One region of the Amycolatopsis sp. La24 genome, then DNA from elsewhere that is predicted to be linked to it. Evidence: riboswitches for the same ligand, from Rfam matches in the RefSeq annotation. Region 1 holds a riboswitch; each other region holds the start of a gene.
The links. Region 1 has a riboswitch for S-adenosylmethionine ahead of PUT80_RS44680 (aminotransferase class V-fold PLP-dependent enzyme). Riboswitches for the same ligand answer to the same signal wherever they lie in the genome.

Region 1 (3,246 bases):
GGCTCGCCCTGCTGTGGGGCGCGGTTCTCGCGTCCACCGACGCGGCGGCGGTGTTCTCCGTGCTGCGCACGGCCGGGGTCGGGAAACGGCTCGTCGGCGCGCTGGAACTGGAATCCGGCATCAACGACGCGCCCGCCTACATCGCGGTCGTCGTGCTCGCGTCCGGCGAGGCGGTCGACTGGTCGCTGCCGCTGCTGGTGGTCTACGAACTGCTCACCGGCCTCGTGCTCGGCCTGGCGTTCGGCTGGCTGGGCGCGCAGGCGCTGCGCCGGGCCGCGCTCCCGGCGACCGGCCTGTACCCGCTCGCCACGGTCGCGGTGTGCGTGCTCGCGTACTCCTCGGGACAGCTGGCGCACGCGTCCGGCCTGCTCGCCACCTACGTCGCCGGCCTGGTGCTGGGGAATTCCAAGCTGCCGCACCGGTCGGACACCCTGTCGTTCGCCGAAGGGCTCGGCTGGCTCGCGCAGATCGGGCTGTTCGTGCTGCTCGGCCTGTTCGCGTCGCCGACCCGGCTGCTCGAAACGCTCATCCCCGGCCTCGTCGCGGGCGCGGTGGTGCTGCTGCTCGCCCGGCCGCTGTCGGTGGTCTTGTCGCTGCTGCCGTTCCGCTTGCCGTGGCGGGATCAGGTGTTCCTGTCCTGGGCGGGCTTGCGCGGTGCGGTGCCGATCGTGCTCGCGATGATCCCGCTGTCCGAGGGCGTGCCCGGCGCGCAACGGCTCGTGGACGCGGTTTTCGTGCTCGTCATCGTGCTCACCGTGCTGCAGGGCGCGACGCTCAGCCCGCTCGCGCGGATCCTCGGGCTGGCGAAGGCGACGCAGGCGCACGAGATCGAGGTCGACGCCGCCCCGCTCGACGAGCTCGGCGCCGAACTGCTGCAGGTGCGCATTCAGAAGGGGTCGAAGCTGCACGGCGTGTACCTGTCGGAGCTGCGGCTGCCCGCCGGGGCGACGGTCAGTCTCGTGGTGCGCGGCGGGACGGGCTTCACGCCGCAGAAAACGAGCCGCTTGCAGGTCGAGGACCAGCTTCTGGTGGTCACGACCGCCGCCGACCGCGACGCGACCGAACGGCGCATCCGGGCCGTCGACCGGGCCGGCCGCCTCGCGCGCTGGCACGGGGAATCCGGAGCCTGATCTTTCTGTCCTTTGTGGACACGCCCTGTGACTGCCGTCTCAGATCACGAGACGGGTCTGGTTTCTCCCGGGGGTCGTCCGCTATCTTCGGTTCCAGGTCATGAGTGCCAGCGCGAAGCCCCGGCTTGCTGGCCGGCAACCCTCCTACCGCGGTGGGGTGCCCCGGGTGAGGACCAGGCCGGTCGCGCAGTGCGGCGGGCAAGCGCGGGCCCCTCGCCGGGGGTCCCCCGGAACGCCGAGGAGGCGCCGTCATGACTCTCGCACTCGACCGGTCCACGGAAACTGTTGCCGCTGCCGTTCCCGCTGTCGCCGGTGCGACGCTGCGGGTCCCGCTGGTCACCGGCGGCGACATCGGTTACGCCAACCTCGACCACGCGGCGAGCGCGCCGTGTCTGGACGCCGTGCGTTCGGCGGTCGACGAGTTCCTTCCCTGGTACGCCAGCGTGCACCGCGGCGCGGGCTTCGCTTCGCAGGTCTCGACGCGGCTTTACGAGCGGACGCGCGACGTGCTGCGCCGGTTCGTGGACGCTCGCAACGGCGACTCGGTGATCTTCACCCGCAACACCACGGACGCGTTCAACCTGCTGGCGAAAGCGTTGCCGCGCAAGACTTCCGTGGTGGTGTTCGACAGCGAGCACCACGCGGCCTTGCTGCCGTGGCGCGGCCCGAACGTCCGGCGCGTGCAGCTGCCGCGGACCCGGCTCGCCGCGGTGTCCGTTGTGGACGAAGCGCTCGCGGAATGCCCGCAGGGGCCGCGGTTGGTGGTCGTCGCCGGTGCGTCCAATGTGACCGGTGAGCTGCTGCCGGTGGCCGAGATCGCTGCGGTGGCCCGGAAACACGGCGCCCGGGTGGCCCTCGACGCCGCACAGCTCGCTCCGCACCGGCAGATTTCGTTGCGGGAGCTGGATGTTGACTACGTCGCGCTGTCCGGGCACAAGCTGTACGCGCCCTTCGGGGCCGGTGCGCTGATCGGGCGCAGCGACTGGTTGCGGGCGGCCGAGCCGTACCTGGCCGGTGGTGGCGCTACGAAACTGGTGACCGAGGAAGCCGTGGTGTGGAACAGCGGCGAAGAGCGGCACGAGGCCGGATCGCCGAATACCGTTGGCGTGTATGCGCTCGGGGTGGCTTGCGAGCAGCTGGCAGCTCAGTGGGATGCCGTGGGTTCGCATGAGGCCGCGTTGCTGGAGCGGTTGCGCAAGGGGCTTGAGAGCCTGCCGGGTTTCGCCGAGCTGCGGTTCTTCGACGCGCCGGTGGACCGGGTCGGCACGGTGAGCTTCGTGGTCGACGGGTTCGAGCCCGGATGGCTGGCCGCGGTGCTGTCGGCCGAGTACGGAATCGGCGTGCGGGACGGGGCGTTCTGCGCGCACGTGGCCGCCCGGCGGCTGATCCGGGAAGCCGGAAGCGAGGGCCAGCAGGCGGTCCGGGTGAGCCTCGGGCTGGGGAGCACCGAGGAACACGTCGACCGCTTGGTGCTGGCGCTGCGGCAGATCGTGGCCCGGGGAGCCCGGTGGGAGTACGCGAAGGTGGACGGGCGGTGGGCGCCGGTCGGGGACCCGCGGGAGCTGCCGCCGTTCTGCGCCTGACGGGGCGGGTGCTGGGACTGGCGCGACAGGAAACGTGACCACAACGCGGGATCGCGCCGACGTTTGGGCTGAGCGGCGTGACAGGCCGAAGGCCCCTCGCGTCGCTCAGCCCAAACGTCGGCTTAAGGGCGATCCCGCCGCGGCGGCGGAGCCGACGCCATCAAACACAGTCCGAGTGCAGGTCGTTCAGCAGGCCGCGTTCGCTGAGATGGCCGTTGAGGAACAGCCGGGCCAGGTGAGTGAACGCGGCTTCGGCTGCGTCGGCCACGGCGGGAATGGGCGTGCGGCAGTCGGCTAAGGCCGCCTCCTGCACGTCGTGGACTTCCCGCGGTTCGCTGCGGGACAGCCCGGCCAGGTGGCGCAGGTGCTCGCCGTCCTCGCCGTCGGCCAGCCAGTGGGCGGCCCAGAGCGGGAGGTCGCTGGTGGGGGAGAGGTCGAGGGCGATCCAGGCCGCGGCCGCGGCGGGGGCGGGGATCTCGGCGGGCATGGCAGCGATGATGGCGGGCGAGAGGCCTCCGGGGCGACTGAATTCG
Region 2 (3,246 bases), on a different contig from region 1:
CCCGCGAGCAGCAGATCGCGATCGCCGAGAAGGTGCGCGACGCCCGCGGCGGCTACAGCGCCTGGGGCTGCGGCTACAAGGCCTGAGCCACGCTCTGATTTTCCGGCAGGCGGCCGGGAGCCTCGCGCTCCCGGCCGCCTGTTTTCGTCCGCCGCGCCGCCGCTGGGTAGGCTCGTCCGGTGGTGGAACTGCTGGGGCCTGCCGAAATCCGCGGGCTGGCCGACGAACTCGACGTCCGGCCCACGAAGAAACTCGGGCAGAACTTCGTGCACGACCCCAACACGGTCCGCCGCATCGTCGAACTCGGCGGCGTGCAGCCAGGGGACGTCGTCCTGGAGGTCGGGCCCGGTCTCGGCTCGCTGACGCTGGGCCTGCTGGCCGCGGGCGCTCAGGTCGTCGCTGTGGAGATCGATCCGGTGCTGGCCGCCCGCCTGCCGCGCACAGTGGCCGAGCGCGCGCCTGAGGCCGCGGACCGGCTGACCGTCGTCGGCGCCGACGCGCTGCGGGTGCGGGCGGCTGATCTGCCCGTTGAGCCGGTGTCGATCATTGCGAACCTGCCGTACAACGTCGCGGTGCCGGTGGTGCTGCATCTGCTGGCCGAGCTGCCGTCGCTGCGCAGCGGGCTCGTCATGGTCCAGACCGAGGTCGCCGACCGGATGGCGGCCGGGCCGGGCAGCCGCACTTACGGCGTGCCGAGCGTGAAGCTCGCTTGGTACGGGCCCGCGCGCAAGGTGGCCGCCGTGCCGCGCGCGGTGTTCTGGCCGGTGCCGAACGTCGATTCCGCTCTGGTCTCGTTCACCCGGACCGACCCGGTTTCCGGAGTGGATCGGGCACGGCTGTTCGCGGTGGTCGACGCGGCGTTCTCCCAGCGGCGCAAGACATTGCGGGCCGCGCTGGCCGGATGGGCTGGTTCTGCCGAGCGGGCTGGCGAGTTGCTCGCTGAGGCTGGAATCGACCCGAAGACGCGCGGGGAGCAGTTGGACGTGCACGCTTTCGCGCGGATCGCGGCTGCCGGAATGTGACCCACCTCCCCCAGGGTGCTCGCCTTGCGACTTCCAACGGCGGCGTCGGAGCAGGTATTCCCTGGTTTCGCTGCGTTCTTCGATGATCTTGTGTCGTCGCTGATTGTGGGTCATCCCCTGCTGCCTGGCTACGCTTGGTGATCACGCGAGCACGGCTGAAACAGCCCTCCACCTGTGACGAGCAGCTCGGCATTCGGGGGAGTCGGCCTGCTCCACGCCTGGGATTGTTCCGCGGGGCTGACCCGAGGTGCTTCGCTTCGCTGACCTATCTCGGCTCGGTCGAGACCCCGGTGCACCGCGCGTCGAGGCTCGCGAACCATCGCCCCTTGACAACGAGAAAACTCTTGTTCCACAAAGATCCTTGATCGTCCACAGTGGAACGAACCCGTTCGCCGCCGGCGCCCGTGACGAGCGTTTCGCAGGTCGAGGCACTGTTCGGCGGCCGAGGTTCCGGGCTTCCGGTTTTTGGACGCGGTGTTCCGGTATGCGGGCACCACCAGACGTGTGATCTGCACCAACGCGCTTGCGTTCAGCCAATGGGATCGGCTTTACTCGAAAGCGTCCATCCCGAGCGACTGAGAGACCTGGCTCGCCGAAGTCGCAGCAACCACCCTCCGCAGGGCAGGTGCTACCGCCAGGACCGATGGAGGCTGTTTTCGATGAAGAGGGTCACCCGCCCGCTCCTGCTGACCCGCCGGCGCGTAGTCGACGAAGGTCGCCGCTCGGTATGTGCGTGTCAACGCTCCATGGTCATCGCCTGATCGTTTTTTCCGCAGTTTCTTGCGCCGTCCACAGTGGACGGTAATTCGATGACGCCTGGCGCGCCCGGAATCGGCGCCGCGCCTCGTTTGCCTGGAGCCCTTTCGTGATCACTGTCGAAAACGTGTCCAAGTCCTTTCCCTTCCACGGAAATCGGGTCGCCGCGCTGCGCGACGTGAGTGTCGACGTGCAAGCCGGTTCGCTGTTCGGGGTCGTGGGTCCGTCCGGTTCCGGCAAGTCGACCCTCGCCCGTTGCATCGCGCTGCAGGAGCGCCCCGACCGCGGCGTCGTGCGGCTCGACGGCCTCAACACCGCGACGCTCGACGGCAAGCGGCTGCGGGAGATCCGCCGCCAGCTGGGTGTCGTCGGGACCAAGCCGGAGCTGATCGCCGAGCGCACCATCGCGGGCAACATCGCCAGCCCGCTGGAGCAGCTCGGCGTCGACGGCCCGCAGCGGCGCAGCCGGGTCGGCTCGCTGCTCGACCTGGTCGGCCTCACCGCCCGCGCCGGGCAGAAGCCGGAAGAACTCACCGACGGCCAGCTCCGCCGGGTCGCGGTCGCCAGGGCGCTCGCCGCCGGACCGGCCGTGCTGCTCGCGGACGACCCGACCGCCGGGGTCGCGGCCGAGGACGCGGGCGCGGTGCTCGCCGTGCTCGACCGCGCGCGGGCCGAGCTGGGCGTGACGGTCGTCGTCACCACGCCGGACGCGGACGTCGTCCGCCGGGTCTGCGACGACGTCGCGGTGCTCGACAACGGCGCGATCGTCGAGCGCGGCACGGTGCTCGACCTCATCTCGACGCCGGACAGCTGGACCGCGCAGGCGGTGCTGCCGTCGGTCGAGACCTCGCGCGCCCAGTCCGCGAAGTACGACCGCGCGGTCGACGTCGTGCTGATCGGTTTCGCTTCGGTGGGCGCCTTGCTGCCCGAGGCGGCCAGCCGGTTCGACGTGGAGCTCGCCACCATCGGCGGCGGCCTCACCCGCATCGGGGACACTCCGATCGCCCGGTTCCGCCTCGGCGTCCGCGGCGAGCGGGCCGACGCCGCGCTGTCCTGGATCTCCGACCGGGGCGCGCACGTGAGCCAGCCGGCTCGCGGTCCGCAGAGCGTCGTCGCCGCCTGATTTCCTTTTAACTGAGCGGTTTTCCGAGGGCCGTCCCATTTGATTGGGGCGGCCCTCGTCGCGTTCGCGGGACGCGTCGCCCCAGGAATCAGGTCGCCGGGTCAAAGTTTCAGGACAAGTGTCCTGAAGTCTGTCCATTGTGGTCGCTCCGGCGCAGGATCTCCGCCAGCTCCGGATCCGCGTGCGCCTCGGCGGTCTGTTTCCACCTCGCCACGAGGGCGGCGAACGGCACCGGGTTGCCGAGGGATTCGGCTCGCTCCAGGGTTTCGGCCAGTTCGCCGACGAATGTCCGTACCTCTTCCGCGGACAGGTACCGCGCCCACGGGAACGCGGCGGGCAGGGCCT
Region 3 (3,246 bases), on a different contig from region 1:
GAGTGCCTTGGCGACGGCCGCGGCGGACGGCGGCACGGTGGCCTTCGGGCCGATGTGGTTCTCGACCGCGTCGAGGGTCTTGAGGCCGTCGCCGGTGATGAGGAGGACGGTTTCCGCGTCCGGGTCGAGCTTGCCGGTTTCGACGAGCTTCTTCGCGGTCGCCACGGTGACGCCGCCCGCGGTCTCGGTGAAGATGCCTTCGGTGCGCGCGAGCAGCCGAATGCCTTCGACGACCTCTTCGTCGGTGACGTCCTCGATCGCGCCGCCGGTGCGGTTGACCACGTCGAGCACGTACGGGCCGTCGGCCGGGTTGCCGATCGCGAGCGAACGGGCGATGGTGTCCGGCTTCACCGGCTGGACCACGTCGTGGCCGTTGCGGTACGCGGTGGAGACCGGCGAGCAGCCCGTGGCCTGCGCGCCGAACACCTTGTACGGGCTGGCGTCCACGAGACCGAGCTGGCCCAGCTCGCGGAAACCCTTGTCCACCTTGGTGAGCTGGGAACCGGAGGCGATCGGCACGACGATCTGCTCGGGGATGCGCCAGCCGAGCTGCTCGGCGACCTCGTAGGCGAGCGTCTTCGAGCCCTCGGAGTAGTACGGGCGGACGTTGACGTTCACGAACGCCCACTTCGGGTGCTCGCCGGCCAGTTCGGTGGCGAGCCGGTTCACGTCGTCGTAGTTGCCGTCGACGGCGATCAGGTCGCCGTCGTAGACCGCGGTGGTGAGGATCTTCGCGCGTTCGAGGTTCTTCGGGATCAGCACGACCGACCGCCAGCCGGCGCGGGCCGCCGCGGCGGCGGTCGCGTTGGCCAGGTTGCCGGTCGAGGGACACGCCAGGACCTCGAAACCGAACTCGCGGGCGGCCGCGAGCGCGACGGCGACCACGCGGTCCTTGAACGAGTGCGTGGGGTTGCCGGTGTCGTCCTTGACCCACACGCGCTTGAGGCCGAGCTCCTTCGCGAGCCGGTCGGCGCGCACGAGCCGGGTGCAGCCGGGTTCGGTGTTCGGGGTCTCCTCGACGGTCGAGGGGACGGGAAGGAGTTTCTTGTAACGCCAGATGTTGCGCGGGCCCGCCTCGATGTCCTCGCGGCGGACGCGGCCGAAGTCGTAGGCGACCTCGAGCGGCGAGAAGTCTTCGACGGAGACGAATTCCGGAGCGAGCGGCTGCCGGTGCCCTTCTTCCTTCGACACCAGTTCGACGGCCGGACCGAGGTCGATCGTCTTGTTGGCGGAGGTGGCGCTGAGGGCTGCAGTCATCGCGAGGTTCCTTTCCTCATCTGCCCCGCCGAAGCGGGCCGGAATTGGCACCGTGGTCGTCAGCTACCCCGCGATCGCGGGATGACAGGCTGTACGCCGGTTGCCGGGGCTTCGTCGGGCCGTTCCCTCTGCCCCTCTGGATGAGCGGTATTCGGTTGTCGGAGCGCCGGTGGGCGCGTCCTCGGCTACACCGTACGACATCCCGATCAGCTCGTGCCACGGAGGCGGCCCACATCACCGGAGCGGGCGGCCCGGCGGCCGGGTGAGAAGATGGCCGGGTGACCACCGCACCCGCGCCGCTGCACCTCGTCACGGGCGAGGAAGAACTGCTCATCGAACGGGCTGTGCGAGCGTCCCTCGACGCGGCCAAGGCCGCGGACCCGACGGCCGACCTCACGCGCATGCGGGTGTCCGATCTCACACCGCCTGTGCTGGCCGAGCTGGTGAGCCCGTCGCTGTTCGCCGAGGGGCGCGTGATCGTGCTGGAGTCGGCGCAGGACATCTCGCAGGAGCTGTCCGACGCGGTCCTCGCGTACGTGAAGGCGCCTGCCGACGGCATCGTCCTCGTGGTCGTGCACAGCGGCGGCGGGCGGAGCAAAGCCGCCAAAGCGCTGCCGGGCGCGTTGAAAAAGGCGGGCGCGGAAATCACCGAATGCCCGAAGCTCACCAAACCGGCCGAGCGCGAGGCGTTCGTCCGCAACGAGGTGCGCCGCGCGGGCGGCAAGATCGACGCCGCGGGCCTGATGGCGCTGCTCGACTCGGTCGGCTCGGACCTGCGCGAACTGTCCTCGGCGGCGACGCAGCTGGTCGCCGACACCGGGGGAGTCGTCGACGAGCGGGCGGTCCGCCGCTACCACACCGGACGCGCCGACGTGACCGGCTTCGCGGTGGCCGAGAAGGCCGTCGCGGGCGACCGGGCCGCCGCGATGGAGTCCCTGCAGTGGGCGATGCAACTGGGCGTCCCGCACGTCCTGATCGCCGACGCGCTGGCCGACGCGGTCCGCACGATCGCTCGCGTGTCCGCGGCCGGGCGCGGCAACCCGAACCAGATGGCGGGCGAGCTCGGCATGCCGCCGTGGAAGATCCGCAAGGCGCAAGGGCAGTCCCGGGGCTGGGGCCAGGACGGCCTGGCGACCGCGATGCGCGTCGTGGCGCGGCTGAACGCCGAGGTCAAGGGCGCGGCGGCCGACGCGAACTACGCGCTGCAGCGCGCGGTCCTCGACGTGGTCGCGGCCAAGGGCGACCGCTGACGTCCCGGCGCCGGGAACGCCTTGAGGAGAGCCGAGCCGGTCCCCAGGACACGGAAAGGCCCGGCAGCCGAAGCCGCCGGGCCTTCCGGAAAGACTGCGCTCAGAGCTGGTTCGCGCGCTTCGCGAGAGCCGACTTCTTGTTCGCGGCCTGGTTGGCGTGGATGACGCCCTTGGTGACGGCCTTGTCGAGCTTGCGAGCGGCGTCGCGCTGCAGTTCGAGGGCCTTGTCCTTGTCACCGGCTTCGGCGGCCTCGCGGAACTTGCGGATCGCGGTCTTCACCGAGGACCGGATCGCCAGGTTGCGCTGCCGCGCCTTCTCGTTCGTCGTGATGCGCTTGACCTGCGACTTGATGTTGGCCATGGAGGCGTTCCTCTTTCACTCGGTGAAGGTCGTTGCCGCGTTCGTGTGGCTCCGGATCAGTCCCGAGGGACTGCCGGGTTTCCTCCCTGACGGAATGCCGCACGGCAACAGTCGAAAATCTTAACAGCCCTGTTCGCGGCGTTGCCGACGGCCCCGGAGCAGGCAAACGCTCGGCATCGCGGCCCCGTCTCGGTTACGGTGGGGTCCGGTAGTGCCTAGGGTTCCGTCGCCTGCCCGTGGTCCCGCAGAGCGGGTCGCGAAGACAACGAGGGCGGGCGGGCCTGGTCCGAGCGGCACCTTCGGCGGGAGACAGAGCCCCGCCGTTCATCTGACGGGACAAAAGCCTGGAGGACCCGGTCTTCAGCGTGCGCTGAAAAC

Region 2: it holds a riboswitch for S-adenosylmethionine, as region 1 does, so the genes downstream of both, PUT80_RS45250 (ATP-binding cassette domain-containing protein) here and PUT80_RS44680 (aminotransferase class V-fold PLP-dependent enzyme) in region 1, are expected to answer to the same signal.
Region 3: it holds a riboswitch for S-adenosylmethionine, as region 1 does, so the genes downstream of both, thrC (threonine synthase) here and PUT80_RS44680 (aminotransferase class V-fold PLP-dependent enzyme) in region 1, are expected to answer to the same signal.

The regions. Positions count from the first base shown of each region.
Region 1 covers NZ_JARACH010000103.1:13,881-17,126, reverse strand. Annotated here, with positions in the region: gene PUT80_RS44685 (potassium/proton antiporter) at 1-1,130, shown strand, start outside; SAM riboswitch class IV at 1,227-1,341, shown strand; gene PUT80_RS44680 (aminotransferase class V-fold PLP-dependent enzyme) at 1,382-2,713, shown strand; gene PUT80_RS44675 (hypothetical protein) at 2,874-3,200, opposite strand.
Region 2 covers NZ_JARACH010000111.1:3,176-6,421, forward strand. Annotated here, with positions in the region: gene PUT80_RS45240 (resuscitation-promoting factor) at 1-86, shown strand, start outside; gene rsmA (16S rRNA (adenine(1518)-N(6)/adenine(1519)-N(6))-dimethyltransferase RsmA) at 180-1,022, shown strand; SAM riboswitch class I at 1,582-1,672, shown strand; gene PUT80_RS45250 (ATP-binding cassette domain-containing protein) at 1,888-2,901, shown strand; gene PUT80_RS45255 (hypothetical protein) at 3,011-3,246, opposite strand, start outside.
Region 3 covers NZ_JARACH010000044.1:59,964-63,209, reverse strand. Annotated here, with positions in the region: gene thrC (threonine synthase) at 1-1,257, opposite strand, end outside; SAM riboswitch class I at 1,271-1,404, opposite strand; gene holA (DNA polymerase III subunit delta) at 1,536-2,507, shown strand; gene rpsT (30S ribosomal protein S20) at 2,608-2,868, opposite strand.